Regions from separate parts of the Pseudactinotalea sp. Z1739 genome, predicted to be linked through region 3. Evidence: riboswitches for the same ligand, from Rfam matches in the RefSeq annotation. Region 3 holds a riboswitch; each other region holds the start of a gene.
What was found. Region 3 has a riboswitch for S-adenosylmethionine ahead of ACO0LV_RS03555 (O-succinylhomoserine sulfhydrylase). Riboswitches for the same ligand answer to the same signal wherever they lie in the genome.

Region 1: it holds a riboswitch for S-adenosylmethionine, as region 3 does, so the genes downstream of both, ACO0LV_RS04055 (methylenetetrahydrofolate reductase) here and ACO0LV_RS03555 (O-succinylhomoserine sulfhydrylase) in region 3, are expected to answer to the same signal.
Region 2: it holds a riboswitch for S-adenosylmethionine, as region 3 does, so the genes downstream of both, ACO0LV_RS15430 (hypothetical protein) here and ACO0LV_RS03555 (O-succinylhomoserine sulfhydrylase) in region 3, are expected to answer to the same signal.

What each region holds. Positions count from the first base shown of each region.
Region 1 is NZ_JBMPQA010000002.1:346,416-357,042, forward strand. It holds gene ACO0LV_RS04040 (HNH endonuclease family protein) at 1-344, shown strand, start outside; gene ACO0LV_RS04045 (YtxH domain-containing protein) at 391-699, opposite strand; gene metE (5-methyltetrahydropteroyltriglutamate--homocysteine S-methyltransferase) at 806-3,130, opposite strand; gene ACO0LV_RS04055 (methylenetetrahydrofolate reductase) at 3,206-4,126, opposite strand; SAM riboswitch class I at 4,185-4,285, opposite strand; gene ACO0LV_RS04060 (MarR family winged helix-turn-helix transcriptional regulator) at 4,437-4,955, shown strand; gene icmF (fused isobutyryl-CoA mutase/GTPase IcmF) at 5,009-8,251, shown strand; gene ACO0LV_RS04070 (hypothetical protein) at 8,370-8,561, shown strand; gene ACO0LV_RS04075 (fumarylacetoacetate hydrolase family protein) at 8,798-9,634, shown strand; gene ACO0LV_RS04080 (SDR family NAD(P)-dependent oxidoreductase) at 9,631-10,389, shown strand; gene ACO0LV_RS04085 (FadR/GntR family transcriptional regulator) at 10,451-10,627, shown strand, end outside.
Region 2 is NZ_JBMPQA010000013.1:4,831-15,457, forward strand. It holds gene ACO0LV_RS15420 (glutamate-5-semialdehyde dehydrogenase) at 182-1,474, opposite strand; gene ACO0LV_RS15425 (cytidine deaminase family protein) at 1,601-2,011, shown strand; gene ACO0LV_RS15430 (hypothetical protein) at 2,022-3,026, opposite strand; SAM riboswitch class IV at 3,312-3,425, opposite strand; gene proB (glutamate 5-kinase) at 3,572-4,717, opposite strand; gene obgE (GTPase ObgE) at 4,812-6,299, opposite strand; gene rpmA (50S ribosomal protein L27) at 6,406-6,663, opposite strand; gene rplU (50S ribosomal protein L21) at 6,687-6,995, opposite strand; gene ACO0LV_RS15455 (hypothetical protein) at 7,317-9,407, shown strand; gene ACO0LV_RS15460 (Rne/Rng family ribonuclease) at 9,497-10,627, opposite strand, start outside.
Region 3 is NZ_JBMPQA010000002.1:234,384-245,010, reverse strand. It holds gene ACO0LV_RS03570 (hypothetical protein) at 1-48, opposite strand, end outside; gene ACO0LV_RS03565 (alpha/beta hydrolase) at 117-1,151, opposite strand; gene ACO0LV_RS03560 (NAD(P)H-dependent glycerol-3-phosphate dehydrogenase) at 1,270-2,331, shown strand; SAM riboswitch class I at 2,500-2,590, shown strand; gene ACO0LV_RS03555 (O-succinylhomoserine sulfhydrylase) at 2,596-3,828, shown strand; gene ACO0LV_RS03550 (M23 family metallopeptidase) at 3,844-4,482, opposite strand; gene upp (uracil phosphoribosyltransferase) at 4,769-5,404, opposite strand; gene ACO0LV_RS03540 (nucleoside deaminase) at 5,440-6,045, shown strand; gene ACO0LV_RS03535 (Sir2 family NAD-dependent protein deacetylase) at 6,090-6,848, opposite strand; gene ACO0LV_RS03530 (ABC transporter substrate-binding protein) at 7,019-8,371, shown strand; gene ACO0LV_RS03525 (carbohydrate ABC transporter permease) at 8,515-9,390, shown strand; gene ACO0LV_RS03520 (carbohydrate ABC transporter permease) at 9,390-10,304, shown strand; gene ACO0LV_RS03515 (hypothetical protein) at 10,341-10,627, opposite strand, start outside.

The DNA of each region.
Region 1 (10,627 bases), 110 kb from region 3:
CCGGGCACCGGATCGAGTTCGAACGCGGCCCGGACACCAGTTCAGCGGTACAGATCGACCACGTGGTGGCCCTGGCCGATGCGTGGAGCAAGGGGGCCGATTCCTGGTCGCCGTCAGTGGCCCTGGCCTTTGCCAATGACCCGGGGAACCTCATCGCGGTGGACGGAGCGGCCAACCAGGACAAGGGCGCCTCCGATGCCGCGCACTGGCTGCCCTCCGATGAGCGGTTTCACTGCGCCTACGCCGTCCAGCAGGTACTGATCAAGGACGCCTACCGCCTGGGCGTGACCCCGGAGGAACTGGGCGCGCTCACCGAGATCGTCACGGCCTGCCCGGCCGGCTGACGACGCACAGCCGGCCCGGGGGAGCCACGGCGAACTCTGGACGACCTCAGTCGTGCGGGCGCGGTGCCGGCGGGTAAGGCTCGGCCGGGGCCTGAACGTCCTCGGAGCCCACGGAGGAGTCGGAGCCGAACCTGCTCTTGACCGTGTCGGTGATCTTTTCCGCCACGTGCGAGCCCTGCTCGCGCATGACCTCCCCGACCTTGCTCTCCGCAGCCGAGACCTTTTCCTGCACCGTCGGGTTCTCCCAGACGTTCTTGGCCTGCGCCTTGATCTTGTCGTAGTGCTCCTGGCCGGCGCGGGTACCCAACAGGTATCCCACGGCGGCGCCCAACACGAACCCGACCTTGCCCTTCATAGCATCCACTCCCTCGTTGTCTTCGTGCCTCCACGCTAGCGCTGCTCGCCGTGATCGCACGCCGGGGAGTGCGGTTGGAGCCGCTCCGGTGCGAACCCCGGCCGGATCAGGCCTGCACGATCGCGCGCGCCTCCCTGGCCGCGGCCACCAGATTGCGCAGCGAGGCCGTGGTCTCCTCATAGCCTCGGGTCTTCAGCCCGCAGTCGGGGTTGACCCACAACTGGTGCGGGTCCACCGAGCCCAGCGCGATCCGGAGCAGTCCGGTGAGTTCGGCGGTGCTGGGCACCCGGGGTGAGTGGATGTCGTAGACCCCCGGCCCGATCCCCCGGGCGAAGGAGGAGTCGGCGATGTCCGGGACGATCTCCATCTTGGACCGGGCCGCTTCCACCGAGGTCACGTCGGCATCGAGGCCATCGATAGCCCCGATGACCTCACCGAACTCGGAGTAGCACAGGTGGGTGTGCACCTGGGTGGCGTCCCCGGCGCCGGCGGTAGCCAGCCGGAACGCGTTGACCGACCAGTCCAGGTAGTCCTCGTGTTCTTCCTGGCGCAGCGGCAGCAGTTCCCGAAGCGCCGGCTCATCCACCTGGATCAGCCCGATCCCGGCCGCCTCCAGATCCGCCACCTCATCGCGCAGCGCCAGGGCCACCTGGTTGGCGGTCTCACCCAGCGGCTGATCATCGCGCACGAAGGACCAGGCCAGGATCGTCACCGGACCGGTGAGCATGCCCTTGACCGGCTTGTCCGTGCGGGAGGCGGCGTAGGTGGACCACTGCACCGTGATCGGTTCGGGCCGGGACACGTCACCCCACAGGATCGAGGGCCGGGTGCACCGGGATCCGTAGGACTGCACCCACCCGTTCTGGGTGACCGCGAAACCGTCGAGGTTCTCGGCGAAGTACTGCACCATGTCGTTGCGCTCGGGTTCGCCGTGCACCAACACATCCAGGCCCAGTTCCTCCTGCAGCGCGATCACCCGGTCGATCTCGGCGCGCATCGCCGCCAGGTACTCCTCTCCGGTGATGTCGCCGCGTCGTGCCTGCGCCCGGGCGCGCCGCACCTCGGCGGTCTGCGGGAACGACCCGATCGTCGTCGTCGGCAACTCCGGTAGGTCCAGCGCCGCCCGCTGGGCGGCCTGCCGGGTGGGGTAGTCGCTGCGCGCGAAGTCGGCCTTCGACAGCCGGCCCGTGCGCTCACGCACCACGGGCACCGTGACCCCCTCGGCGCCGGCCCGATCGGCCCGCACCGCGCGGGAGGCCTCGAACGCCCCGGCGGCCCGCTCGGGCCCGGCCGCCAGGGCCCGGACCTCACCGACCTTCTCATCGGCGAACGCCAGCCAGGACCGCAGCTGCTCGGGCAGCTGGGGTTCATCGGCCACGGTGTGCGGCACGTGGAACAGCGAGGTGGAGGTGGACACCGCCACGGTGGCCTCGGGCCCGGCAGCGCCGCGCAGGGCGGTGAGTTTCTCGTGGGCGGCGTCCAGGTCGGTGCGCCACACGTTGTGCCCATCGACCAGCCCGGCCACCAGGGTCACCCCGGACAGGTCCGCACCCGCCACGTCGTCGGGGATGTCCCCGCGCACCAGGTCCAGTCCGATCGCCTCCACCCCGCTTCGGGCCAACGGGGTGAACGCGCTGCCCAGCCGGTGGTAGGGCGCGGCCACGAACAGCGCCGGTCGCTCACTCGCCCCGGCCAGGGTGGTGTAGACCCGGGAGACCAGTTCGCCGAGTTCGGCCCGGGAGATCGGCCAGGTGTCGGAGACCAGCCCCGGCTCGTCCAGCTGCACCCAGGGAGCACCGGCCTCGGCGAAGGCGGCCAGCCACCGGGCGTACACCGCGGTCAGGTCATCGATACGGTCCAGCGGGTTGAAGCCGTCCGGGGCCGCCTCACTGGCCTTGGACAGCAGCAGGAACGTGATCGGACCCACCAGCACCGGGCGGGTGATCACGCCGTCCTCGGCGGCCTCGGTGAACGCTGCCACGCTGGGGGTCTCAACCAGATCGAAGGCGGTCTCCGGGCCGATCTCGGGCACCAGGTAGTGATAGTTGGAGTCGAACCACTTGGTCATCTCCAGCGGTGCCCGGTCACCCTCCCCGCGGGCCACGGTGAAGTAGCCGGCCAGGTCCAGCGATCCGTTCTGGTCGCGCAGGTCGTCGAACCGCGCCGGGATCGCCCCCACCTGTGCGGCCACCGAGAGCACCTGGTCATAGAAGGTGAAGTCGGAGGGGATCGAGGCGTCCTGGGCGTCCAGACCCAGGCCACGCAGGCGGGTGCGCAGATCCGCACGCAGCGCGCGTGCGGATGCGGTCAGTTCGGCGGCGTCGGTGCGGCCGGCCCAGAAGGACTCCACGGCTCGTTTGAGTTCGCGATCCGGGCCGATCCGGGGGTAGCCCAGGATGGTGGCGGCGGGGAACGGGGTGTGCTGTGTCATGAGACTTCCTGTTCGGGTGCGGTTGAAGATCAAGCCGACGACGGCGGGGCCGGGTGGGGCGCTCCTCGCCGGGGCTCAGGCCAGGGTGGGAACCGGGCGCAGCCCGGACCCGTAGAGCAGGTCCAGTGCCGGCGTGGCGGTGTTGAAGGTGTACACGTGCAGGCCGGGTGCCCCGAGGGCGAGGATGTCGTTGACCAGCGAGCGGGTGGCCTGCAGACCCAGCCGGTAGGCCTCCTGCTTGGAGGCAGCTCCATCCAGCGTGGCCAATAGACCCTCGGGGGGGCGTACGCCGGTGAGCTGGTGCAGCTTGCGCAGCCGGCGCGGGTCGGTCAACGGGATCACCCCCGGCAGGATCGGGATGTGCACCCCGGCCGAGCGGGCCTGTTCCAGCAGCGCGGCGTAGTGCCCGGCGTCGTAGAAGATCTGGGTGATCGCGAAGTCGGCACCGGCCTCCTGCTTCTCCACCAGGGCGGCGATGTCACGCGGGTCGACCACCGGGTTACCGGTCTTGTCGCGCAGTGCGCCGGGATAGGTCGCCACCGAGATGCTCAGCGGGTTCACCTGCCCGGTGGTGGCACCGGCATCGCCGAACCGTTCGGCCTCGATGGACCGCAGCAGGCGCACCAGTTGGCTGGAGCGGGTCAGCCCCTGCGGGTGCGGCTCCCAGTCCGGTTCGCCCGCGGGTGGGTCCCCGCGCAGGGCGAGGAAGTCGCGCACCCCCTCGTCGAGCAGGTCCTCGATCACCCCGCGCAGTTCCCCCGCGGAGGCCCCCACACAGGTCAGGTGGGCGATCGGGGTGACCTCGGTCTCGGTGACGACCCGCCGGATCAACTCCCGTGAGGTCTCCCGGGTGGAGCCGGACGCGCCGTAGGTGATGGAGAAGAAGTCCGGTTGGGCCGCGGCCAGTTCCGCGAGGGTGCGTACCAGGGCGCGCTCGCCCTTCTCCGAGCGCGGGGGGTAGAGCTCGAAGGAGATGGTCGGTCGGTCGGAGGGCACACGAAGAAGGCTAGCCGTGCTCATCGGATGCGCCCGTCGGGGGATGCCTGCATGAAGAACTCCATCGGTCCTGGCGTGAGCACCCTTCCCGCGGGAGGCTTCCGTTGGGGGTTGCTGCGGCGTCGTGGAGCCAGGTCTCTCGGCCGCTCTGGATGGTCGGTAGCCAGACTACGGGCCTGCTGCCGGGCAGGCACAAGAGTAAAGTCCGCCCGTCTCATCCCCTGAGATTCCGGTCTGGCTGGCGCCGTGACGCTCGTGAGGTGTCCGCAACGCCCCGGGACGCACTCGGCTTGCGCCGTAGGGTGGTCGCGTGCGCGCCGACCGGGACCCGATCCATCAGGCCCATCAACAGTGGGTCCGGCACGGCTGGGCTGAAGCCGCCGACGGCATGGCCCTGGTCACCTCGATCGTGCGGGTCAACCAGTTGCTGGCCGAGCGCATCGATTCGGTCCTGCGCCCGATGGAGTTGACCTTCGCCCGGTACGAGGTGCTCCGGTTACTGTCGTTCGCCGCCGGAGGGGAGATGGCGATGTCCCGGATGGGCTCCTTGCTGCAGGTGCACCCGACCAGTGTGACCAGCCTGGTCGAGCGGCTGGTGCGGCAGGGCTACGTGGAGCGGGTGCGCAGCAACTCCGACGGCCGGGTCGTGCTGGCCTCCCTGACCGTTACCGGGAGGACGGCCGTGGAGGAGGCGACCAGCGCGCTCAACGCCGAGGTCTTCATCCGACCCGGTCTGCCGCCCGAACAGGTTCGGGAACTGACGAAGTTGCTGGGCCTGATGCGCGCCGACGGCGGCGATCAGGTGCAGCCACCCCCTATCGAGGAATAGTTGGATGTCCTAGTATCTGGAGTAGTCGCACCCGACGGTGAGCCGAGGACGCCATGACCGAACAAGCACGACCCCTGCATGTGCCGGAGCACCCGGTCCGCGTCGTCACCGCTGCCAGCCTGTTCGACGGGCACGACGCCTCGATCAACATCATGCGCCGGATCATGCAGTCCCAGGGCGCCGAGGTGGTGCACCTGGGCCACAACCGGTCGGTGCAGGAGGTCGCCGAAGCCGCCCTGGAGGAGGACGTCCAGGCCGTTGCCGTCTCCTCCTACCAGGGCGGGCACGTGGAGTACTTCGAGTACCTCGTCGACCAGCTCGCCGAACGCGGCGCCGGCCACATCAAGGTGGTCGGCGGCGGGGGCGGCGTGATCGTGCCCGAGGAGATCACTCGGCTACGCGAATCGGGAGTGACGATCTTCTCCCCCGAGGACGGTCAACGACTCGGCCTGCCGGGGATGGTCAACCAGGTCATCGAACAGGCCGACGTCGACCTGTGGGAACTCGGCGGAGCAGACGCCCACGCCGTCCTGGCCGGTGACCGGACGGCGCTGGCCCGGGCGGTCACCGGCGTCGAACTGGGGCGCATCAGCGAGGCCGACCGAGGCCGGTACGCCGAGGCGGCCGCGCGCAACCCGGTGCCGGTGCTGGGTATCACCGGCACCGGGGGGTCGGGCAAGTCGTCCCTGACCGATGAGGTGCTGCGCCGCTTCCGGGTGGACCAGGGCGACCGGTTACGCATCGCGGTGCTGGCCATCGACCCCACGCGCCGCAAGGGCGGTGGTGCGCTGCTGGCCGACCGGATCCGGATGAACGCACTGGGCGGTGAGCAGACCTACTTCCGCTCCATGGCGACCCGCGGGCACAGCGAGGTGCCCGAGGCGGTACCGGCCGTCCTCGAGATCCTCAAGGCCGCGGGTTTCGACCTCATCATCGTCGAGACCCCCGGGATCGGGCAGGGTGACGCGGGCATCGTTCCGCTGGCCGATGTGTCCCTGTATGTGATGACGCCGGAGTTCGGAGCGGCCAGCCAACTGGAGAAGATCGACATGCTCGACTTCGCCGACGTGGTCGCGATCAACAAGTTCGAGCGCCGCGGAGCGATGGATGCGCTGCGCGATGTGGGCCGCCAGATGGTGCGCAACCGGGAGGCCTTCGGTTCCAAGCCACAGGACATGCCCGTCTACGGCACCTCCGCGGCCACCTTCAACGACGACGGCGTGACGGCGCTGTACCAGGAGCTGCGCGACCGCCTCGGCGAACGCGGCCTGGACGTGGGCGAGGGCGCGTTGCCCAGAGTCGACGTCCAGTACTCGTCGATGATCACCCCGGTGGTCCCCGCGGCACGGGTGCGCTACCTGTCCGAGATCGCCGAAACGGTCCGGGCCTACCATGCCGACACCGAGACCTACGCCGATGCGGCCAGCCGGGTGCAGCACCTGGAGTTCACACTCGAGGAGTTGTCCGCGGCAGGCAAGGCGCACGACGACGTGGCCCGGCTTGCCGAGGACGCACGCCGGGCGTTGCCGGCCGAGGTGCTCGAACAGCAGCAGCAGTGGCCCGCGACGGTGCAGGTCTACTCCGGGACCGAGCACACGGTGCGAGTGCGCGAGCGTGACATCACCACCCGCCTGACCCGGGAATCCCTGTCCGGCACGAAGGTGCCCCGGGTGGCACTGCCGCGCTTCCGCGACGCCGGGGACATGGTGCGCTTCTGGCGCCGGGAGAACCTGCCCGGGCGCTTCCCGTTCACCGCCGGGCTCTATGCGTTCAAGCGGGCCGATGAGGATCCGACCCGGATGTTCGCCGGTGAGGGCGACGCCTTCCGCACCAACCGGCGGTTCAAACTGCTCTCCGAGGGCCAGCCGGCCACTCGGCTGTCCACCGCGTTCGATTCGGTCACCCTCTACGGTCACGACCCTGCCGCCCGGCCCGATATCTACGGCAAGGTCGGCACCTCCGGTGTCTCGATCGCCTCGCTGGAGGATATGAAGGCTCTCTACGACGGCTTCGACCTGGTGTCGCCGGCCACCTCGGTGTCGATGACGATCAACGGGCCCGCGCCCACCGTGCTGGCGTTCTTCCTCAATGCCGCCATCGACCAGCAGCTGGACGCCTTCCGCCAGGACGAGGGGCGCGAGCCCTCAGCCGCCGAAGCCGAGGAGTTGCGCGGGCACGCCCTGGCGAACGTGCGCGGCACCGTGCAGGCCGACATCCTCAAGGAGGACCAGGGGCAGAACACCTGCCTGTTCACCACCGAGTTCTCGCTGCGGATGATGGGCGACATCCAGCAGTGGTTCATCGACAACGGGGTGCGCAACTTCTACTCGGTCTCGATCTCCGGCTATCACATCGCCGAGGCCGGGGCGAACCCGCTCAGCCAGTTGGCGTTCACGTTGGCCAACGGGTTCACGTACGTGGAGTCCTACCTGGCCCGGGGGATGGACATCGACGACTTCGCACCCAACCTGTCCTTCTTCTTCTCCAACGGGATGGACCCGGAGTACTCGGTGATCGGGCGGGTGGCCCGCCGCATCTGGGCGGTGGCGATGCGGGAGAAGTACGGCGGCGGCGAGCGCAGCCAGAAACTGAAGTACCACGTGCAGACGTCGGGTCGTTCCCTGCACGCCCAGGAGATGGACTTCAATGACATCCGCACCACCCTGCAAGCCCTGATCGCCATCTACGACAATGCCAACAGCCTGCACACCAACGCCTACGACGAGGCCGTGACCACCCCGTCGGCCGAGTCGGTGCGCCGGGCGCTGGCGATCCAACTGATCATCAACAAGGAGTGGGGACTGGCACTGAACGAGAACCCCAACCAGGGCTCGTTCATCATCGATGAGCTCACCGACCTGGTCGAGGAGGCCGTGCTGGCCGAGTTCGACCGGATCTCCGAACGCGGTGGTGTGCTCGGCGCGATGGAGACCGGGTACCAGCGCGGCAAGATCCAGGACGAATCGCTGCTGTACGAGCACCGCAAGCATGACGGCACGCTGCCGATCATCGGCGTGAACACCTTCCGCCGTCCACCCTCGGAGGAGCCCGAGGTCGCCACGGTGGAGCTGGCCCGCGCCACCGAGGCGGAGAAGCGCTCCCAGTTGGAGCGCGTGGCCGACTTCCAGGAGCGCCACCGCGAGGAGGCCACCGAGGCGCTGGAACGGCTCAAGCGTGTGGCGGTGACCGGCGAGAACGCCTTCGCCGAACTGATGACCGCCGCCAGGGTGTGTTCCCTGCAGCAGGTGACCGAGGCATTCTTCGAGGTGGGCGGCCAGTACCGGCGCAACGTGTGAAACAGAACGCTTCCGGGCGGAGTGTCGGTGCCGGGGTGCATGCTGAGCGGGTGCGACATTGGAGGAGATGGCATCGGCTGGACACCGGCGCCGATCGCCCGCAGATGCGGAGGAGATCATGACACAGCACACCAGGCAGAACACCGAGACCACCGAGGCCGAGGCGCGCGCCGAACGCGACGCGGTCCTGCACCTGATCGGCGGGGACGAGGACGGCCTGCGCGCCCGGCTGGACGGCGAGGGCCTGACCGGATGGGAGTGGTCGCTGCTGAGCGAACTCGAGCAGTGGGATCAGCGCCTCGGCGCCTGAGCCATCCCGCCCGGGCCGAGGTCCCGCCCGAGGGACACGCCTTGAGCGACGAACACCCCCAGCCGATTCCGTTGGAGAATCGGTCCGCAGGTGGGTGGCACACCCGACTTCGAGCCCGAGGTTCCGCCATCCGGTCAAGGTCGACACCCTAAACATCGGATGACTAGGCTTTGGGCTGGCATCTGGGAACCCCCGGCAGCCCCGACAACACCACACCAGAACAGGGAAAGAACACCATGCGATTCGGGCGAGTAGGACCGGCCGGGGCTGAGGTCCCGGCAGTACTGGACGGCGACACCTGGCGCGACCTGCGCACGGTGACCGAGGAGATCGACGGCGAGTTCCTCGGCCGACAGGGTGAGGTGGACTGGGCCGGTGTGCTCGGGGGCCTGCCGCCGCTGGAGCCCGGCCGCATCGGCGCCCCGGTCGCACGGCCCGGCAAGGTGGTCTGCATCGGCCTGAACTACCGCGATCACGCCGCCGAGTCCGGGATGGACATCCCCGCCGAACCGGTGCTGTTCATGAAGGACCCGGCTACCGTCGTCGGCCCGGATGACCAGGTGCTCATCCCCCGCGAGTCGGTCAAGACCGACTGGGAGGTCGAACTCGCCGTCGTCATCGGTCGGACCGCCCGGTACCTGCCCGACGAGCAAGCGGCTCTGGACTGCGTGGCCGGGTACGCCATCGCCAACGACGTGTCGGAGCGGGAGTTCCAGCTCGAGCGCGGCGGGCAGTGGGACAAGGGCAAGAGTTGCGAGACGTTCAACCCGCTCGGCCCGGTACTGGTCACCGCCGATGAGGTGGCCGACCCGGGCAACCTGAACCTGCGCCTGTGGGTGAACGGGGAGCTGCGCCAGGACGGCACCACAGCGGACATGGTGTTCGGCGTCGGGCACATCATCCACTACCTGAGCCAGTTCATGGTGCTGCACCCCGGCGACGTGGTGAACACCGGCACCCCGGCGGGGGTGGCGATGGGCCTACCCGGCCAGCCCTACCTGCGCGCCGGTGACGTGATGGAACTGGAGATCGAGGGCCTGGGCCGTCAGCGCCAGGAACTGGTGCAGGCATGAGCGCCCCGGCACAGGACCTCGCGGGGCTGGTGGCCGTGGTCACCGGCGGTGCTTCCGGGATCGGAGCCACCACCGCCGTCGAGTTGTCCGAGCGTGGGGCGCGGGTGGCGCTCCTGGACCGTGACGAGGGCGCGCCACCGGAGGGGCTGCCCCTGTACCGGGCCGATGTGCAGTCCGATGACGAGGTCAATTCCGCGATCGAGCGGGTCGTTGCTGATCTCGGCGGCTTGGACATCGTGGTCAACAACGCCGGGATCGGCGCCCAGGGCGATGTCACCCAGAACTCCTCCGCGGATTGGCTGCAGGTACTGGACATCAACGTGGTCGGCATCGCACGGGTCAGCGCGGCCGCCATCCCGCACCTGCGCCGCTCCCGGGCAGCCGCGATCGTCAACACCTGCTCCATCGCCGCGCTGGTGGGGCTGCCCCAGCGGGCCGTCTACACCGCCTCCAAGGGCGCGGTGCTGGCGCTGACCCGGGCGATGGCGGCCGATCACGTCGGTGAGGGCATCCGGGTCAACTGCGTCTCCCCCGGCACCGTGAACACCCCGTGGGTACAGCGGCTGCTCGCCTCGGCGGAGAACCCCGAGACGATGCTCGCGCAGTTGCGTGCCCGCCAGCCCACCAATGAGCTGGTCGAACCGATCGACGTGGCCCGCGCGATCGCCTACCTGGCTTCGCCGCTGTCCGGAGCGGTGACGGGTATCTCGCTGTCGGTCGACGGCGGGATGAACGACCTGCGCATGCCTTCCTGAGGCCGGTACGTTCAGCGCGGTACAGCCCCTGGCGAACCCGCCCCTCACTATGCTCAGCGCTATGGCAGTCACCGACCACGCGATCACCAAAATCAAGTCGATGATCATGAGCGGTGAACTGAAGCCCGGGATGCGGCTGCCGCCGGAGAAGGAACTGAGCGAGCGCCTGGGGCTCTCCCGCTCGTCGATGCGCGAGGCGGTCAAGGCCCTGGAGGTGATCCGGGTGCTGGACGTGCGC
Region 2 (10,627 bases), on a different contig from region 3:
TCTCTGTTCCTTGCTCTACAGGCACAGTTTCGCACGTTCCCGCCCGGGTTCCTACCACCTCGGTGATGCTCGCCATACCAGGGGCGCTGCGCCGTCGATCGTCCGAGGCCCAACTCTACCGCCCCACTGATGCCGAACACCTGCCGGGCCACGCCGCAGGCCGGGCATGTCAGTCGGGCACTCAGGTTCGGATGTGCCCGTCTCCCTCCACCACCCAGGTGGTGGTGGTCAACTCGGTCAGGCCCATCGGTCCGCGTGCGTGCAGTTTCTGGGTGGAGATCCCGATCTCCGCGCCGAGGCCGAGTTGGGCGCCGTCGGTGAACCGGGTGGAGGCATTAACCATCACGGCGGCTGAATCCACCTCGGTGGTGAACCGTGCCACACTCCGGGTGTCGGTGGTACAGATGGCGTCGGTGTGCCCGGAGGAGTAGGTGCGGATGTGCTCCAGGGCGGCATCGATGTCATCGACCACGGCCACGGCCAGGTCGGCGCTGAGGTACTCGGTGGACCAGTCCTGCTCGGTCGCCGGGAGCACCTCGACGTTGCCCGGGGCCAGGGTGCGGGTGCGCTCGTCACCGTGGATCCGCACCCCGGCGCCGTCCAGGGCGTCAAGGGCCGCGGGCATGAAGTCCGCAGCGGCTTCGGCGTGGACCAGCAGGGTCTCCAGGGCGTTGCACACCCCTAACCGGTGGGTCTTGGAGTTCAGCAACAGGGACAGCGCCTGATCCAGCGGCGCGCCGGCATCGACGTACAGGTGGCAGTTGCCCACCCCGGTCTCGATCACCGGCACCGTGGATTCGGTCACCACCGTCTGGATCAGTCCGGCCCCGCCGCGGGGGATCAGTACGTCGATGAGCCCACGGGCCCGCATCAGCGCCTGGGCGCCGGCGCGCCCGTAGGCGTCAATGGACTGCACCAGGTCAGCGGGCAGGCCGGCCTGCTCCAGTGCCTCACCCAGGACCGCCACGATCTCCTGGTTGGACTGCGCGGCGGCCGAACCCCCGCGCAGCACCACCGCGTTCCCGCTCTTGAGTGCCAGGCCGGCGGCATCGACTGTGACGTTCGGGCGTGCCTCGTAGATCATGCCCACCACCCCCATGGGCACCCGCACCTGCCGCACCCGCAACCCGTTGGGCAACGTGGAACCGTGCAACACCTCCCCCACCGGGTCCGGCAGGGCCGCCAGGTCCCGCAACGCCTCGGCGATCCCCTCGACGCGGCCGGCGTCCAGGGTGAGCCGGTCCAGCAGGCCCGGGCTCATCCCGCCGGCCTCCTCCCGGCGCACGTCCACATCGTTGGCGGCCACGATCCGGTCGGTGGCATCCACCAACGCATCGGCCATCCGGTGCAGTGCGGCGTCCTTGGTGGCCCGGGTGGCCCGCGCCAGGGCGCGGGCGGCCACCTTCGCGTCGGCGGCCACCTGCTGCACCTGCGCCGTCACGTCCGCGGCGGGCTGCGCCGTCGTCTGAGTCATGCAGCCAAGCCTACGCCGCCGCCGCGCTCCCAGGCCGCGGCCGGTGCGCTGCGGCCGTCGATCCGGGCCCGTCCGCCACGGGAACCGGCGAGGGCTGCCACACCGGTTCCCTCTAGGATCGCGCCTATGGACACCGCGTCGTTCTCCTCCCTGATCGCTTCGGCCCAGGAGTACCTGAACCCCAGCGAGGCGGAGGACCGGAAGTCGGGTGATGTCGCAGCCACCCTGGTGACGGCCGCCGGCGCGCGGTACTCAGGGGTGTGCATCGACACCCCGTGCGGAACCGGCTTCTGCGCCGAACACGCCGCTATCGCCGCGATGGTGACGGCCGGAGAGTTCCGTATCGCCCAGATCGTGGCAGTGTGGCGCGATGAGGCCGGCACCCTGCACGTGGTCTCACCGTGCGGACGCTGCCGCGAGTTCATCCGACAGATCGACCCGGCGAACATCGACACCCAGGTGATCCTCGGACCGGGGCGCTCGGCACCGCTACGCGACCTGTTGCCCGAGAACGACTGGCCGGCCGGGACCGCCTGAGAAGGACGGCTCATCGCACCCGCACCGGGGCACGCCGGGAGCGAGCAGGCGTCGCCGCGGGCGTGACCGGAGCCGTCGCCGGCGTACGCAGCCCGAGTTCGGTCAGCGCCGGCAGCAGGTCCTGGGCCAGAGCCACCACATCGGTGGGTACCGAGGCCGGCACCACGGTGAACCCGTCGGCTCCGCCGGCCCGGACCCACGCGTTCCAGAGCGTGGCGAGGTCCTCGGCGGTCCCGATGGTGCGCAGAGCCGGCAGGCCGGAAGGCAGTTCCAGTGAGGACAGCAGGTCCCAGCGTGCCTGTGCGCTGGCCCGATCGGCGGAGATCACCGTGTGCACATCGACCAGCACCTTGACGTCACCGGGTGCCCGGCCCCACTCGATTGCCGCTTCACGGATCGCAGCCCGGGCGGCACGGGCCTCCTCCAGGGTTGCCACCGACAGCCGTGCCACGTCAGCGCGCGCCGCAGCCAGCTCGGCGTCCACACCGTTGCGCACCGGTACCACCACCAGTGGGCGGACTGGTTCGCGAACCACATCATCCACGGTGCGCTTGCGGGGTGCGGCCACCGGCGCGTCCAGCACCGCATCCACCGTGCGCGCACCGGTGCCCTGGGCGGTGGCGCCCTGCTCGAGCTGCCAGCCCGCGCGCTGGGCACTGGCCCGGTGCACCGAGGCGATGGCACCAGCGACGTGTTCGGGGCGCGTGATGCCCAGCGGAACTGTGGCCACCAGGGCGGCCCGGGTGGTGTGCCGGGCAAGGCGGGAGGTAGCCAGCGCCCCGTCCAGCCAGGCGTCCCGGCGCCGCTTACCACCGAGCCGGAATGTCTCATCCAGCGAGATCAGGTCTACCCCGCCCCGGTCGGCGAGGGAGGCCAGGCCGGCCAGGCGGCCCATGATGAATTGCTCGGTCTCGGCGTTGCGCTCGCGCTGCCAGTCCCGGGGCGCGCCGGCATTGGATAGATCCAATCCGACCAGGGACGCGGTCTCGTTCACAGATGCAGGTACAGCAGACATGGGGTGCTCACTCTCGGTGCAAGAAAGGGCTCAACATTGCTGCCTCAGCGCGGGTCGCACGCCCGGTGTGTCACGCATCGGGCTCAGGTGCGCACCGACCGGCTGAGGGGTGGCGCCGAGGGGCCGTCAGAGGGCCCGAGGCTGCCGGTTGAGGTGTCGGCTCAGGCCGACATGAAGCAGCAACACATCGCACACATCACACAGGAGACGTGGCGTCGCTGGTACGCAAGGGTCCTGTCGGTGTGCATCGCTGTCTTCATCCTTCTGTCTGCACCGCGGGGAGCGGTGATGCGCTTGCCGGGGGCCATGTGGCCCGCGGCCAGGTCATCTCCCGGAGCACCCCGCCGCGCGGGGGGTTGCCGGTCAGCAAGCCGGGACTTGGCGCTGACGCTCTGAACCTGGGATCAACCTATGAGTCGGATAGTTGCCGTGTCAACTATCTTGCCGTGTCAACTACCTAAGGGCTGCGCATTCGGTCGCCACGACGCGGTCCCAGTCCGAGACGCCGGAGCGCGCCGTCGGCTGATGCGACCGTCTCGCCGGCCTCAGTCGGTGCGGTCCAGCACCACCAGGTCATCCCGGTGCACCACCGCGCGGGCACTGTCCGGGCCGAACTGCTCCCGCATCTGCACCGAGGTGCGGCCCAGACGCGCAGGGAGTTCCTCAGCGCTGTAGGAGGCCAAGCCTCGAGCCACCACCCGGCCGGCTGGATCCAGCACGTCGATCGGGTCGCCGGCGTCGAACTCCCCCGTCACGTCCACCACGCCGGCCGCCAGCAGCGACTTCTTCCCGGCAGTGATCGCCTGCACCGCACCCTCGTCGACGCTGATCGAACCTCCGGTGTGCGCGGCGTGGGCCAACCACAGCCGCCGGGCATTGGTGCGCCGTCGGGCCGGCTCGAACCAGGTGCCCACGTCCTCACCGGACAACACGGCCCCGGCATTGTGTGCCGCGGTCACCACCACCGGGATCCCGGCGCCGGAGGCGATCGCGGCGGACTCCAACTTCGAGACCATGCCCCCGGTGCCCACCGCCCCGCCTCGTGCGGTGACCTCGATGCCCTCCAGGTCTCGTCGGTCCCGGACGCGTGCGATCCGCCGGGCACCGGGCAGCCGGGGCGAGCGATCGTACAGGGCGTCGACGTCGGTGAGCAGCACCAGGGCGTCGGCTTTGGACAGGTGCGAGACCAGAGCGGCCAGCCGGTCATTGTCACCGAACTTGATCTCCTGGGTGGCCACGGCGTCGTTCTCGTTGATCACCGGCACCACTCCCAGCGCCAGCAGTCGTTCGACGTTGCGCTGGACGTTGCGGTGATGGGCCCGGCGCACCACATCCTCCACGGTGAGCAGCACTTGGCCGACGGTGAGCCCGTGGGCACCGAACGCGCGCGTGTAGTGCGCCATCAAGAGCCCTTGCCCGACGCTGGCCGCGGCCTGGGCGGTTGCCAGGTCCCGGGGCCGGCCGCTGAGCCCGAGGACGCCCAGCGCCGAGGCGATGGCCCCGGAGGAGACCAGCACCACCTGCCCACCCGCGGCTCGGCGACGGGCCAGGACCTCGACGAGCGCGGTGAGCTTGTGTACATCCAGCCGCCCAGCCGCGTCGGTGAGCGAGGAGGAGCCGATCTTGACCACGACTCGTCGGGCGCGACCGGGGTCCCCCAGTTCACGCCGGTCCGTCACGGTCTTGGTCACGGCACCATTGTGGCGCACCCGATCACGATTCGGACGGGACCGTCCATGTACTGGGCGCCCCGGGTCCCGTGCGGTGCGCGCCGATGAGGTGACCTCACTGCTCCCGGTCGGTCCACAACTCCTCGCGAGCGGCAGCCTTGGCGTCCATCCGGTTGTGGAACTCCTCGCGCTTCTCCGCCCGAGTAGGCCGCTGCCGCTCCTCCAGACGCACGTCGGAGCCGCGAGCGCCCAGGAGTTCGGGGCCGGTCATCATGGTCGGCTCCCAGTCGAAGACCACGCCCTCGGGGCCGTCACCGATCACGACCTCCGCACCCGGGGTGGCGCCCGCTTCGAACAGCGCCTCCTCCACTCCCAGGCGGGCCAGCCGGTCGGCGAGGTAACCCACGGCCTCATCGTTGGCGAAGTCGGTCTGGCGCACCCAGCGCTCTGGTTTGGTGCCGGTGATCAGGAAGTACTCGTGGTCACTCTTGCGCCGGGTGACAGCGAACCCGGTTTCGTCCACCGCGCGGGGGCGCAGCACCGTCGGGGTTGGCTCCGGCGGTGGGGCGGCATCGCGGGCCTGTTGCACGATCTCGGCCAGTCTGAAGGACAGCGGCCGAAGGCCCTTGCGCGCTACCGCGGAGACCTCGAACACCTCCAGGCCACGGGCCTCCAGGTCGGGCCGCACCAGATCGGCCAGGTCCTGGGCCTCGGGCACGTCCACCTTGTTCAGCACCACCAACCGGGGGCGCTGCGCCAGCGGCACCCGGCCACCTTCGATTCCGACGTCGGCACTGTAGGCGTCCAGTTCCGCCTCGATCGCGTCCAGATCGCTGATCGGGTCCCGGTTCGGCTCCAGGGTGGCGCAGTCCAGCACATGGACGATCACGGCACACCGCTCGATGTGTCGCAGGAACTCCAGGCCCAAACCCCTGCCCTGGGAGGCGCCGGGGATCAGCCCGGGCACGTCGGCCATCGTGAACCGGGCCTGTCCGGCCTGGACCACTCCCAGGTTCGGCACCAGAGTGGTGAACGGATAGTCGGCGATCTTGGGCCGCGCCGCGCTCATCGCCGCGATCAGGGAGGACTTGCCCGCCGAGGGGAAGCCGACCAGAGCCACATCGGCCACGGTCTTGAGTTCCAGTACCAGGTCCCGCTCCTGCCCGGGTTCCCCGAGCAGGGCGAATCCGGGAGCCTTGCGTTTGCGCGAGGCCAGGGCGGCATTGCCGAGCCCGCCGTTACCCCCGGCCGCGGCGACGTACTCGGTGCCGTGGCCGACCAGGTCGGCCAGGATCTCGCCCTTGGCGGTCTTGACCACGGTGCCGTCGGGGACAGCGAGGACCAGGTGCTCGCCCTTCTTGCCGGTGCGGTTGTCCCCCATCCCCTGGGTGCCGTTGCCGGCGCGGCGGTGCGGAGAGTGGTGGTAGTCCAGCAGCGTGGTGACCTGGCTGTCCACCCGCAGGATCACGTCACCGCCGGGTCCGCCGTTGGCGCCATCTGGGCCCCCCAGAGGCTTGAACTTCTCCCGGTGGACCGACACGCAGCCGTTGCCGCCGTCACCGCCGCGTACGTGCAGCATCACGTGGTCGACGAAACTGGCCATCACTACCCTCCTCCGGTGGTTGTGGGTCGGGCGCCGGAACCGGCTGGGAATACGAAAGCGGGGGCGCCCCGACTGCTAGCCGGTGCGCCCCCGCCGATGTCGAATCTCAGGCGTCCACAAGCGTGACGTCGACGACCTTGCGGCCCCGCCGGCTTCCGAACTGAACCTGTCCTGCGGACAGCGCGTAGAGGGTGTCGTCCCTACCGCGAGCCACGTTGATACCGGGGTGGAACTTGGTGCCGCGCTGCCGCACCAGGATCTCACCGGCCTTGACGTCCTGCCCACCGAACCGCTTGACTCCCAGCCGCTGTGCGTTGGAGTCGCGGCCGTTCCGGGTAGAACTCGCGCCCTTCTTCGTTGCCATGACGTACCTGCTTCCTGGGAGTGTTAGGCGATTCCGGTGACCTTCAGGCGGGTCAACTTCTGGCGATGACCGGCCCGACGGCGGTAACGGGTCTTGTTCTTGTACTTACCGATAGTGATCTTCGGGCCCTTCTCGTCCCGGACGATCTCGGCGGAGACTGTCACCCTGGCCAGTGCGTCGGCGTCGGTGGTCACCTTCTCGCCGTCCACCACCAGCACGGGGGTGAGTTCCACGGAGTCGCCCGCGTCACCGGAGAGCCGGTCCACGACCACGATGTCACCCACGGACACCTTCTCCTGCCGGCCACCGGCCTTGACGATCGCGTACACCACGTTTGCTCATTCCTTCTCGCGGACAACATCTGAGGTCCTTCGAGGCTGGATATCTGCAGCCGGCCCCGGCACGAAGCGGGCGGGCACACGAGGATCACAGCGCATGCGAAGGGTTGCGGCGCACGAGGCACCGACGCCCAAGGTTACGCGAACGGGGCAGTGCGAGCAAACCCCACGCCCTGTGATGTGGGCCTCTGACTGTGAGGTTCACCGCTCCGGGCCCACCGGGCACCAGCGGACGCGGCAGCGCCACGCAATGGGCTGGTCTGCCCATGGCTGTAGGGCCGGTTCGGCACTGCCGGGCGCTAATCTTGGCGGGCGATGCCTGACTCAACGATGGATCCGCTGCGCCCTCCGGTGCTGCCGGCTCACTACCCGCGCACGACGACGCAACTGCTGTTGGCACTTCCCGGTGACCCCTTCGTGCACGCCCGGGAGCGGGGGGCCCGGGCCTGGCAGGCCCTGTCCGAACTGATCGAGTTCCTCCCGGCCGAGCAGGGCAGACTCCGCGAGGAGTTCACCAATCTGAGGCGGCAGCTCGAGCAGTTCGAGATCCACGCCCGGAACTGGCGCATCGACGGGGACCAGTTGCGTACCGTGCGTCGCCACCCGCCGCCCCCCTGGGGTGAGGAACGGGTGCGGGGCGGAGCGCCGGTAGCATCCGAGCCGGCGCCGCGCCATCACCAGGACGAGCCGGTGTTCGGTTTCGCCGCCACCCTGGTGACGGTGCGCGATCACCTGGCGGTCACCGCTGGGGCGCTGACCGGCACCAAGGCCGGAGCGATGGGCACCCTGCACGCGCTGTACCTGGCCGGCCGCGTCGTGTACGGCGCCGACGCCGCCTTCCATCTTGCCGCGATGTTCACCGCGGCCGTGTGGGACTTCGAGCGCCCGGGGATGCCACCGCTGCCCTCGGCTGCGGGCCGGATCGAGTTGCGCTCCTCGCCGCGGGCGATCCCGCAGACCCGCTGGGCCCGCTACGCCCGGTTGATGTTCCTGCAGAACCGGGTGGAACTGACCACTGACGCCGGTCACGAGGTGATCGGCGGGTCCGAACCGATCGCCTTCCTCATGCACGTGGCGCCACCGACGCCGGGCACCGCCGAGTTCCTGGCCGATCCGGCCCAGAGGTATCTGCCGGTCGACCGGTTCGAGGACCTGGGGATGATCCACTTCTGTAGCGCGGACGGCTACTCCCTGGGTGCGGTGGCTGTGGCGGATTGGCTGGCCCAGCCCGGCGTGGTGGTCGGCCAACCCGAATGGACGTCCCTGGCCCCGGTTGAGTTGTCGGTGCACGCCCAGGTGGTCTGGGCACTGGAGGCCGGCGGGTTCGTGGCCGGTGCTGCGGTGCTCGGGGCACCGATGCGTCGGGGCGTGGCCCATCCCCCGCTCCACCCCAGTATCGCCGCACGCTCGCGCCGCTCACGGGCTGCTGCCAACGCTGCCGACGCCCCTGGGTCCGGCCCCACCGGGCCAGACCCGCACCCAGGGGTGCACCTGCTGCGTCCTGCCCCGCACCTGCAGCCCTACCTGGGGCAGGCTGCGAGCCGGAAGCAGGCCGCCCGGCGCCACACGCGGAACCGGCTCGAGGTCGGGCCCGCCTCGCCGTTGCAGCCGTGGCTGCAGTATCTGGCCGCACCGGCGATCGTGATCGCCGGCCTGGGCTTGGCGTTGTCCGACTCGGCCGGTTGGGTGGTGACCATCAGCATGCTGGTCGCCCTGCTGGCGGTGATCGAACCGTGGGCGTGGTGGGCCGGCCAGTGGCTGTTGGACCGCGACTGGCGACGGATGGTCGCGGTGTACAGGCCGGGTGGCTCCCCTGAGGCGACCAGGCAGTTCGCCCAGCGGGCAGAGTTGCGCTTCGACGGCGCGAACATCGGAGTGCGCGGAGCCGGTGGGCATGAGGCGTGGCTCGCCGCCGGTTCCGATCAGGACCTGGGCGTGGTCACGTTGGTGCGCCTCACACACGAAGGTCACACATGGGCTTTCGCCTTCGCCGATCGCCTGGAGCGGTGGCGCCTGTTGCTCCCCGCACCCGAGTGGGCCCCCGGCGGGGACGTGGAAGGGCTGGCAGCGTTCGCACGGCGCGCCGGGCTGGACCTGGCCGATGCGTACACACCACCGCGCCGGCTGGGCGAACCCACGTTCAGCGGTAGGGGTGCCGACTCCGTGCGCCGGTCCAGGGGCCCCTACACCCGGGCGATGCTGTGGCCGATGTGGTGGGCGCTGGGGGTCTTCCTGGTCACCATCGCCGCTTCCGGTTCCACGCACCAGGTGTTCCTGCTGACCGTGGCGCTACTGGCCGGTGGCCCGGTGGTGGTCCGTCGCGTGGTGCGCACCTGGTTACAGGGTCGATCCCGTGGGAGCGCGCCGGGGCGCATGAAGACGACGAACGGCTCGAGGGGCCGGTAACCCAGCCAGTCCGGACCCGATGGCGTGGTCAGTCCCGGGCGATGATCGTCATCGGCCGGGACTGCCCGGGTTCACACAGCCAGGCTGGTTCAGGTGCTCGGCGTCGGGTGAGCAGCCTCAGGCTCTGCGGCCGGTACCTCCGGTACCTGCGCTCCGTCCGACTCACTACCGCCGGCGGCCTGCTCACCCTTGTCCGCCTCGTCAGCGGAGCCGCCGGGCTCGGCCGCGACGGACTCGGCGGTCGCTGCGGGCTGGTCAACCTCGTCCGGTTGACCCGGCTCACCCACTTGGCCGGACCCATCCGCCTGGCCCGCCTCGTCAGACCCACCCGACTCATCCGCTATGTCGGACGTCTCGGCCTTCTCGGACCCGTCATCGTCGGACTTCTTTTCGGACTTGTGGTGGTCGGCCTCAGCGGACTCCTCGGACTTGTCGTCGTCGGACTCCGCGGACGCGCCGGCCTCATCGGTTCTCCCGGTCTCAGCCTCCTTGGCGTCCTGCTCGGCGTGAGCGGTCGCTGCTGCAGCGGCGATGTTGGCCAGCGCAGCGCGCACCTGGGCACGCTGCTGTTCGTCCGGAGCGGAATCCCCGCGGCCGCTCTTGCCCTTTCCGCCCCGCCGGGAACGCTCGTCGGGGTCCACGGGGTCAGCGTGTATCTGGTACCCGCGACCGTTGCAGTGCTCACAACTGTCGCTGAACGCCTCCAGCAGCCCCTGGCCGATCCGTTTGCGGGTCATCTGCACCAGGCCGAGCGAGGTCACCTCGGCCACCTGGTATCGGGTGCGATCCCGACCCAGGCACTCCACCAGCCGGCGCAGCACCAGGTCCCGGTTGGCCTCGAGCACCATGTCGATGAAGTCGATCACGATGATCCCGCCGATATCGCGCAGCCGCAGTTGGCGCACGATCTCCTCGGCGGCCTCGAGGTTGTTGCGGGTGACCGTTTCCTCCAGGGTCCCGCCAGTACCGGTGAACTTGCCGGTGTTGACGTCCACCACGGTCATCGCCTCGGTGTCATCGATCACGAGGGAACCGCCCGAAGGCAACCAGACCTTGCGATCCAGGGCCTTGGCGATCTGCTCATCGATCCGTAACTCGGCGAACAAGTCCTTGTTGTCGGTCCAGTGGTAGACCCGCGTGCTCAGGTCCGGAGCCACCGCCTGGACATACTCCGAGATCGTCTTCCAGGCCTCATCACCAGAGATGGTCAGGGAGTTGAA
Region 3 (10,627 bases):
GGTGTCCGGCGCCGCGGCGTCCGTGCCGGGGTCGGCGTGCTGTGCCATGGAGATGACTCTAGCGACGCTCGGGGCCCGCCACCGTCACGCACCGGCTGGTGCGGCGGTGAGCGGGCTCAGCGTGGGAGGTCGAACTGGGCGTCGGCCCAGTCCAGGACGGCCTGGGTGTACTCGGTCCGCACGGGTTCGACGGACAACGCCAGATCGTGCCGGCCTCCCCCGAACTGGTGCACCCGCACGTGCGTGCCCAGGCGTGCGGCGCAGTGGGTCATGTCCTCCACCGCCAGCACCGCATCGGTACCGGCCAGGTCTTCCACGCTCGGACGCGTGGGATGACCGGAGGCACCGCTGGTGCACACCAGCACCGGAGCGGTGATGTCCAGACCGTGCCGGACCCGGCGCTGGGCCCGGACCACCGAGGCAAGCCAACCGGCACGCACCGGAAAGGCCGCCAGCGGTTTCCAGTCGAGGTTGTAGTCGAACTCGCCATCCGCCTCGGCGTGCACGCTACGCCCGTAGGACTCGCCCAGGGTGCTGACCACCAGATCCGGGGCGACCTGGCCCAGCGTGGCCACCAGCGGCCGCAGCAGACGGCGCACCGGCGCCGGACGGTTGAGGTCGAACCACGGGCTGTTCAGCACCACCGCATCGATCAGGGCAGGATTGCGGTCGGCGTACAGCGCGGCCATCAGTCCGCCGGTGGAATGGCCCATCAGCACCACCTGACGCACCCCGGTGGCGCGGATGATGCGCATGGCGGCGGTGATCTCTTCGGCGTGCACCCCGATCCCGCTGGACCAGCCGGGCCGGCGCCCGTCTCGGATGGAGCGGCCGTGGTCCCGCAGGTCCAGGGCGTAGAAGTGATAACCACGCCCCGCCCACGCCGCGCCGTGCCCGGCCTGGAAGAAGTAGTCGGCGAACCCGTGCAGATACAGCACCGCCGTCGTGGGTTGACGGCGGCCCGTTTGCCTCGCTCGGTGGCGCACCAGGGTGGCAACCGGCGTTCCGTGGCGGTCGGGGCGCAGGCGCAGCGTGCGCGCCCGCCAGGGTTCCCCGAGGACGTCGGGCCGCCAGGTGCCTTCGTTACGGGAGGCGCCGTCGTCGTCGTCGTCGGCCCCAATCGGGTGGGTGTGGGCGGGAGAGGTACTCACCCTCCCATCCTCACACCGGAGCCGCCGGCGAGTGGTGAGTACGCTGGTTCCAGTCGGGGTCACATCGGCACGCGGGCCGGTGCCGAGCGCCGCAGCAAACCCGAGGAGGACACAACGCATGAGTGCTGTCGCGATCCTGGGGGCCGGCATCATGGCCTCCGCCCTGACCGTGCCGCTGACCCGCAACGGACATCGGGTCCACCTGGTGGGCACCCACCTGGACACCGAGATCATCGACGCCATCCAGCGCACCGGAGTGCACCCGCACCTGGGGATCGCGTTGCCGGAGGGGGTCACCGCCTTCCAGCTCGAGCAGGCCCGGGAGGCGTTCGCGGGGGCTGAGGTGGCCATCAGCGGGGTGAACTCCTTCGGGGTGACCTGGGCCGGGCAGCAACTGAGCGCACTGCTGCGGCCCGGGATGCGGGTGCTCTCGATCACCAAGGGCATGGACGCCGATGGGGCCGGGGACCTGCGCATCCTTCCCGAGGTGCTGATGGAACAGGTGGGCGCCGGACTGGCCGGGCAGGTGACGTGGTCGGCGATCGTGGGGCCCTCCATCGCCGGGGAGGTCGCGGTGGAGCACGACACCGCCGTGGTGTTCACCGGCACCGACCAGGAATCCCTGGACGCCCTGGCGCACATGTTCCGCACCGATGCTTACCACGTGTGGACGTCCACCGACTTCCTCGGGCACGAGATCGGGGCCGCCACCAAGAACGTCTACGCCTTCGCGGCCGGGTTCATGGAGGGGCTGCTCGACGCTGCCGGCGAGGGCACCGGGCAATACCGCCGGTACAACTACGGAGCCGCGGTGTTCGCCCAGGGCACCCGGGAGATGCTGCGGTTCATCGAACTGCTCGGTGGGGACCGGGAGACCACCACCGGTCTGGCCGGTGTGGGGGACTTGTTCGTCACCTCCATGGGTGGGCGCAACGTGCGGGCCGGCCGTTACGTGGGGTCGGGGGTGCCGTTCTCGGAGGTGCGCGACCAGCACATGAAAGGCGTCACCTTGGAGGGGGTTGCGGCGATCGAGGTGATCGGGGCGGCGATCGAGAAACTCACTGAGCGAGAGGTGATCGAGGCCGAGGAGTTCCCGCTGCTGCGGCACCTGTACGGGATCATCGCCCACGATGAGCCCCTGGAGATGCCGTTCAGGGACTTCTTCGGCGGGATGCGCTGATGCGGGGCTGACGTGCCGGGGCTGGCGCCCGGCCGTCGTCGTGCACTGCCGTCGTCGTGCACTGCCGTCGTCGTGCACTGCCGTCGTCGTGCACTGTGGGCGTCTTGCAGTGTGGGACGGCCCGGAGTCCATGTTGGCCCGCCCGGTGCTGGGACGTAACGTGGCGCCCGACCATCCAGAGCAGCCGAGAGATCTGGCTCGACGACGCTGCAGCAACCACCGCGGGCGCGGAAGGTGCTACCGCCAGGAGCGATGGAGGCAGCCATGAGCGATCCACAACCTCGATGTTCCCTGCCCGAGGGTGTGGGAGCGGCCACCGTGGGCGTGCGCGGGGGCCAGCAGCGCACCGAGTTCGGCGAGATCGCCGAGCCGATGTTCCTCACCCAGGGCTACGCCTACGAACGGGCCGCCGACGCCGAGGCGGCCTTCGCCGGCGAACTCGACATCTTCACCTACTCCCGCTACTCCAACCCCACCGTTGCCGCGTTCGAGGAACGGATGCGCCTGCTGGAGGGTGCGCAGGCGTGCTACGCCACCGCCAGCGGTATGTCCGCGCTGTTCGCCGCGATCGCCCCCCTGGTGAAACAGGGCGGGCGGATCGTGGCCGGCAAGGCGCTGTTCGGATCCACCTTCGTGGTGCTGGACCAGATCATGGGCCAGTGGGGGGTCCGCACCGACTACGTCGATGCCCATGACCTCGAGGACTGGGAGCGGGCCCTGGCCACCCCGGCGGATCTGGTGCTGTTCGAGACCCCCTCGAACCCGATGATGGACCTGGTCGACATCGCTGCGGTCTCGCGGCTGGCCCACCGCGCCGGTGCGCTGGTGATCGTGGACAACGTGTTCGCCACCCCGGTGCTGCAGCGACCCTTGGAGTTCGGCGCCGATATCATCGTGTACTCGGCCACCAAGCACATCGACGGGCAGGGCCGGGTGATGGGCGGGGCGGTGCTTGGCCCGCGCGAGATCATCTGTGGCCCGGTGCAGGACTTCATCCGCAACACCGGTCCAACCCTGAGCCCGTTCAACGCCTGGGTACTCCTGAAGGGGCTGGAAACGCTCGCGCTGCGGGTGCGGGCCCAGAGCGCGGCAGCGTGGGAACTGGCCACCTGGCTGGAGGGGCATCCCGGGGTGGCATCGGTGCGGTACCCACTACTGGATTCTCACCCTCAGCAGGTGCTCGCCAAGGAACAGATGAGCGGTGGGGGAACCGTGGTCACTTTCGATGTGGCCGCTGATGGCGCCGGTGGGGCCGGGCAGGTCAAGGAGCGCACGTTCGCGGTTCTGGACGCCCTGCGGATCGTGGACCTGTCCAACAACCTGGGCGATGTGAAGTCGATGGTCACCCACCCGGCCACGACGACGCACCGCAAGTTGGGTGCGGCCGGTCAGGCCGCGATCGGGGTCACCCCCGCCACCGTGCGCCTGTCGGTGGGCCTGGAGGACGTGCCGGACCTGCGCGCCGATCTCGACCAGGCTCTGGGCCGGCTTCGCTGACGCGTGCTGGGTCGGTCAGGGCGCGTCCACGATGCTGCCGTTGCGGGGCAGCCCCTGGGGGAAGGTGATCGACACCGCCTCGGTGCTGGCCGCTTCGAGGGACGTCATGGCTTGCAGGTGCAGGTGGGGCTCGGTGCTGTTGCCGGAGTTACCGCACTCACCCACCTGTTCCCCGGCGAGGACCGGATCGCCTGCGTGTAGTGCGATGCTGCCCAGCCGCAGATGGCACAGCGCCACGAACGGGCCACCGGCTGCCGGCTGGATGATCAGGTGGTTACCGGCCAGGCCGGGGAAGCCCCGCGCGGCCCGCCGGGGCTGGGTCAACGCGTAACCGATCGAGGGCAGCCCACGAACGCTCATGTGGTCCGGCTCCCCGTCATGCACTGCGGCGATCCTGCCGGACAACGGGGCCAGCACGGCCCGGCCGAACCCGTGGAACCGCTCCGGTTGCTCCGGGCGCAGCAGGGAGGTGAGGGTGAACGGCGCCGAGCGCCCGCGTTCGTCGACGGGCACGAAGTCGATCGAGTAGGCGGTGCCGAACCGTGTGGTGCCATGGCTGGGCACCCGGTTGGCAGGGCTGTTCCGGACCGACCATCGGCCCCGGAACGGGTAGCGCAGTTCGAGGACGTCACCCCCGTCAGTGCTGGTGTGCATCGATCCGAGCATAGGCCGCAGGAGCCCGGGCCGGTGTTGGTGCCGGGGCCAGCCCCCCGCAGGGTGTTCCTCGGTGGTATCGGCTGCCCTACCTGCGTTGCTGCCCCTACCTGCGTTGACTTCGCGGCAAACGTCCTGACGTCGCGCCTGGGGCATCGCGCTCTCACGATAGATGCCGCGAAGTCGACACCTGGCCCGATTGGTTGGGGGGTTGGCTGGGCTAGGTGGGGGTTGGCTGGTCCGGTGGCGGCGGGTTGGTCAGGTGGCGAGGTGGCGGCCGGCCGGGTCAGACGACGCCGTAGAGGCGGTCGCCGGCGTCGCCCAGGCCGGGCACGATGTAGGCCTTCTCGTTCAGGCCCTCGTCCACCGCGGCGGTCACGATCGTCACGTCCGCGCGGTCTCCCACAGCCTCCTCCACCGCGCCGAGCCCTTCGGGTGCGGCGAGCAGACAGATTGCGGTCACGTCGCGGGCACCGCGTTCGAACAGGTACTCGATCGAGGCCACCAGGGTGCCGCCGGTCGCCAGCATCGGGTCCAGTACGAAGCACTGCCGGCCGGTCAGATCATCGGGCAGCCGGTTGGCGTAGGTGATCGCCTCCAACGTGTCTTCATCACGCTGTAATCCCAGGAACCCGACCTCCGCCGTGGGCAGCAGCCGGGTCATCCCCTCCAGCATGCCCAGGCCGGCGCGCAGGATCGGCACCACGATCGGCTGTGGATCGGCGATCCTGGTGCCGATCGTGGAGGTGACCGGGGTGGAGATGCGCACCGGCTCGGTGCCCACCTCCCGGGTGGCCTCATAGGCCAGGAGGGTGACCAGTTCCTCGGTGAGTTGACGGAACGTGGGAGATGGCGTGCGCTCATCCCGCAGGACCGTGAGTTTGTGGGCGATCAGTGGGTGCTCGACTACGTGCAGGCGCATGACGCCCAACCTACCGACCAGGCACACTGGCCACCATGACAACCGGTGCACAGGAATCAGATTCGGATCACACCGGCACCGCTCCGACCGCGGGTGCAGGCGCCGACCGCAGTCGTGGGGGTGCGGGCGTCAGCCGAAGCCCGCGCGCCGATCCCACTGCCGACCCCGCCGCCGATCCATCCATTCCCCGGCCCGGCGATGCGGCCGCGATGCGCCTGGCCCTGCGCGAGGCAGCCACGGCCGGCGCCGCCGGTGACGTGCCGATCGGGGCGGTGGTGCTCGACCCCGAGGGTGAGGTGATCGCCGTCGGGCACAACGCCAGGGAGGCCAGTGCCGACCCGACGGCACACGCCGAGATCCTCGCCCTGCGCGCGGCCGGGAGGGCGATGGGCAGCTGGCGCCTGACCGGGTGCACGCTGGTGGTGACGCTCGAGCCGTGCGCGATGTGCGCCGGGGCGGCGGTGCTGGCCCGGGTGGCCCGGGTGGTGCTGGGGGCCTGGGACCCCAAGGCGGGCGCGTGCGGATCCACCCGTGACATCGTTCGCGACTCCAGATTGCCGCACCGAACGGAGGTGACCGGTGACGTGCTCGGCCCCGAGTGCGCCCAACTGCTGCGGGACTTCTTCGCCGAGCGACGCTGAGCGGCCCGCTTTCCAGAGGCGCCCAGGGGAGCCGGTCCGGTCCGCTACAAGGGTGCTGGTAACGCCGCCACCAGCGCCGTGAGTGTCTCGGAGGTGCCGGCGTGCACCAGCACGTCGGCGAGCGCGTCGCCCCGGGTGCTGCCGCGGTTCACGATCGCCACCGGTTGGTCGTTCTTGGCGGCGTGCCGCACGAACCGCAGACCGGACATCACGGCCAGGGAGGAGCCGAGCACCACCAATGCCTCGCCCTCCTCAACCATGGCGTAGGCGCGGGCGACCCGGTCCTTGGGGACGTTCTCACCGAAGTAGACGATGTCGGGCTTGAGGATCCCCCCGCACACCGGGCAGGGCAGGATGCGGAAGCCCTCGGTGGCTTCGATCACCGCGTCGGCGTCCGGGGCGATCTCCACGTCGGCGACGCTGACCTCATCGGCGAAACCGGGGTTGAGTTCCTCCAGTTCGCGGTGCAGTTCGGTGCGCGCCATCCGATGGCCGCAGGTGAGGCAGATGACGGCGTCGTAGTGACCGTGCAGGTCGATCACCCGCCTCGAGCCGGCCGCCTGATGCAGCAGGTCCACGTTCTGGGTGATCACGCCGTTGACCAGGCCGGTGCCCTCCATGGCTGCCAGCGCCCGGTGGCCCCGGTTCGGTTCGGTGGTGCGCATGTGCCGCCAGCCCACGTGGTTCCGGGCCCAGTAGTGGCGGCGGAAGCCGTGGTTGGACACGAACTGCTGGTAGGTCATCGGGGTACGCGGCGGGGAGTCCGGCCCCCGGTAGTCGGGGATTCCGGAGTCGGTTGACATCCCCGCGCCGGTCAGTGCGGTCCACTGCCTGCCGCGCAGCAGGTCCACCAGTTCGTCCAACGCGTCACTCACGCCATGAGCCTACGGCCGCGGGGCGGTGAGTGAGGTGCCGGGTGCTCGTCGTGCGCAGCGAAGGGGTCGGCGATATCGTGCAGCCAGGCGGCCATGGCATGAAGGCGACGGAGGCGGTCATGATCTCCCGGGACATCTCTCGACGAAACCTTCTCGGACTGGGTCTGGGGCTGGGGGCCGGTGCGGCCCTGGCCGGGTGTGCGCCCGCCACGTCCAACCCGAACGCGGGCCCGACACTGCCCCCGGCGGACGGTCCGGTGCGGCTCACGTACTGGTCCTGGCTGAAGGACCTGCAGGTGGTCTGCGACATCTGGAACGAGGCCAACCCGGACGTACAGGTGGAGGCGGTGTGGATCCAGGGCGGCAACGCCGGCGGATACCAGAAACTCTTCTCCGCCCTCGCCTCCGGCGGCGGGCCGGACATCGGCCAGGTGGAGTTCCGCCAGATCCCTGCCTTCCTCCTCGTCAACGGCCTGGTGGAGATCGGCCGGTACGGCATGGGCGAGGTCACCGACCGGTACGACGAGGCCCTGATCAACCAGATCACCTTCAACGACGGAATGTTCGGGGTGCCCCAGGACTCGGGCCCGGTGGGCTTCTACTACCGCCACGACCTGTTCGACTCCATCGGCGCGCAACCACCGGGCACCTGGGAGGAGTGGTTGGAACTGGCCCGCGAGGTCCGCACCACCGGGGCGTACCTGGAGGCCTTCGACGTCGGGGACACCTCTCCGTTCGCCGCCTACGCCACCCAGGCGGGAGCGAATTGGTGGCAGATCGACGGCGATTCCTGGGTGGTGAACATGACCGATGAGGCCACCCTGGAGGTCGCGGACTTCTTCGACCGTGCCGTGGACGAGGACCTGCTGCACACCGGCTTCGGCCCCTACTCCCCGGGATGGTTCGCCGCCGCCGGCAACGATCAGATCTTCGCGGCCACCGGCGCCTCGTGGGCCGATGCCCTGATCCAGGGGGTGGCCGCCACCGAGGGGCTGTGGCACGTGGCCCCGATGCCGGCCTGGGCGCAGGGCTTCGGGTCGACCTACCTCGGTGGGTCCACCGCGGCGGTGATGGCCAATACGCGCTACCCGGCCGAGGCGCTGGACTTCTGCATCTGGATGACCACATCCGAGGAGGGGATCGACGCGATGATCGAGCACTGCGGCATCGGCTGGTCGCCGTCTCCGGACTTCATCGGTTCCTCCCGGAGGGAGCCGTCGGAGTTCTTCGGCGGGCAGAACTACAACGAGGAGGTCTTCGTGCCGGCCGCCGATCAGCAGAACCTGGAGTGGACCTGGGCACCGACGACGCAGCGCGTCTTCGACATCCTCGGTGACGGGTTCCGGCGCAAACTGACCGCGGGGCAGAGTTTCGTGACGTCGATGCACGAGGCCGAGGAAGCCACCGTGAAGGTCCTCGCCGATACCGGCCTGAATGTGAGGTCGGCATGAAGCGCGCCGAACCGGGGCGTACCGGGCCGGGCGGATCGGGCACGGCGACCGGGGACCGCCCGAGCAGGCGCGAGGACGCGGCCGGCGAGCGGAGCGCAGGAGCGCGCCCGGCCCGTGGTGGCAGAACCCACCGCAACGCCCAGATGCGGCGCGCGCCGTGGTTGTTGCTGACCCCGTTCGTGGTGGTGTTCTTCTTCGCGTTCCTGCTCCCGATCGCCTACGCGGTCGTGCAGAGCTTCGTTCGGGTGGAGCGCCAGGGCCTGTTCGGGGAGGAGGGCATCACCTCCACCTTCGCCGGGGTGGGCAACTACGCGGCGGCCCTGGAGAACGCCGAGTTCGTCGCCTCGATCGGGCGGGTGCTGCTGTTCGGCGCGGTGCAGGTGCCGGTGATGATCGTGTTCGCCACGGTGCTGGCGCTACTGCTGGAGACCGCCTCGGCGAGATGGCCGGCCTTCTTCCGGGCCACGTACTTCATGCCCTACGGGGTGCCGGGGGTGATCGCCACCATCCTGTGGTCCTTCCTGTACCTGCCGGGTCTGAGCCCGGTCGTGGACGTGGCCGAGGCGGTGGGGATCTCCATCGACTTCCTGGGCCCCGGAGTGGTGTTGTGGTCGATCGCGAACATCGTGACCTGGACCTACACCGGCTACAACATGCTCATCATCGTCGCCCAGCTCAAATCCATCCCGGGCGATATCTACGAGGCGGCGCGCATGGACGGCGCCGGTACCTTGCGGATCGCCGGGTCCATCCAGCTGCCGCTGATCCGGCCGGCGCTGATGCTCGCCACCGTCTTCTCCATCATCGGCACCCTGCAACTCTTCGCCGAACCTCAGGTGTTGCAGAGCGTCTCCCCGGCGATCAACAACGACTACACCCCGAACCTGTCGGCGTACAACTCCGCGTTCAACTACAACGACTACGGGGTGGCGGCGGCCCAGTCAGTCCTCATCGCGCTGGCGGCATTCGTGCTGTCCTTCACCTTCCTACGTCTGGTGAACCGGAAGGAGAAGCTCTGATGACCGCGCTCGCCCCGACCTCCGCGCGCACCGCCCGGCGCCAGGACCGCGCCAAGAACAAGGCCAAGCCCGGCGGCACCCCGCAGTCGCGCATCATCGTTACCGGCCTGCTCGTGGTGGCGGCACTGTACTTCCTGGTCCCGGTCTACTGGGTGGTCGTGGCGGCCACGAAGAGCACCGAGGACCTGTTCGCTACCAACGGGTTCTGGTTCGCCGAGAACTTCAACCTGCTGTCCAACATCACCCAGGTGCTCACCTATGACGGCGGCATCTTCGTGCGCTGGTTCGCGAACTCGGTCTTCTACTCCGGTGTCGGTGGTCTGATCGCCACCTACTTCGCCGCCGCCGGCGGGTATGCCCTGGGCAAGTACGTCTTCCCGGGCCGGGAGTTGGTGTTCGGGATCGTGCTCGGTGGGGTGCTGGTGCCGGCGACGGCCACCGCGCTTCCACTGTTCCTGCTGTTCAGCCAACTGGGGATGGCCAACACCTACGCGAGTGTGCTCATCCCCTCCCTGGTCTCTCCGTTCGGGCTGTTCCTGTGCCGGATCTACTCCACGGCCACGGTGCCGGACTCCCTGATGGAGGCCGCCCGGATGGACGGTGCGGGGGAACTGCGGATCTTCCACGTGATCGGGCTGCGGGCGATGGTGCCGGCACTGGTCACCGTGTTCCTGTTCCAACTCGTGGGGATCTGGAACAACTACTTCCTGCCGCTGGTGATGCTGGCGGATCAGAACCTCTACCCGATCACGCTGGGCCTGAACAACTGGCTCTCCCAGGTGGACCGGCTGCCGGAGTTCTACGAACTCACCACCGGCGGGGTGCTGGTCTCGGTGGTCCCGCTGGCGATCGCGATGATCGTGCTGCAACGGTTCTGGCGCGGCGGGCTGACAGCGGGTGCGGTGAAGGAGTAGCCACCCGCGGTCACCTCCGGCTGGACGACGGCGGCGTCACCCCGGCAGGGAACCCCACCCGGTGAGGAATCCCACCCCGGCCAGGCCGCCGGCAACCAGACCGCCCCAGACGATGGCGGCGATGATCTGCCAGACCAACACGCGGGTGCGGGCGTAGCCCACGCTCACCATGATGAAGGTGGTCACGGAGATCGCCATGACGGTCGGCGCCAGCAGGGAGGCCAGCGGTACCCCGTACCTGTCGGTGCGGGCCACGACCCGGGCCCGGCGGGAGTCGGAGGCGGCAGGCTTGTCGTGCCGCCGGTTCGCTACGGCGCCGCCGG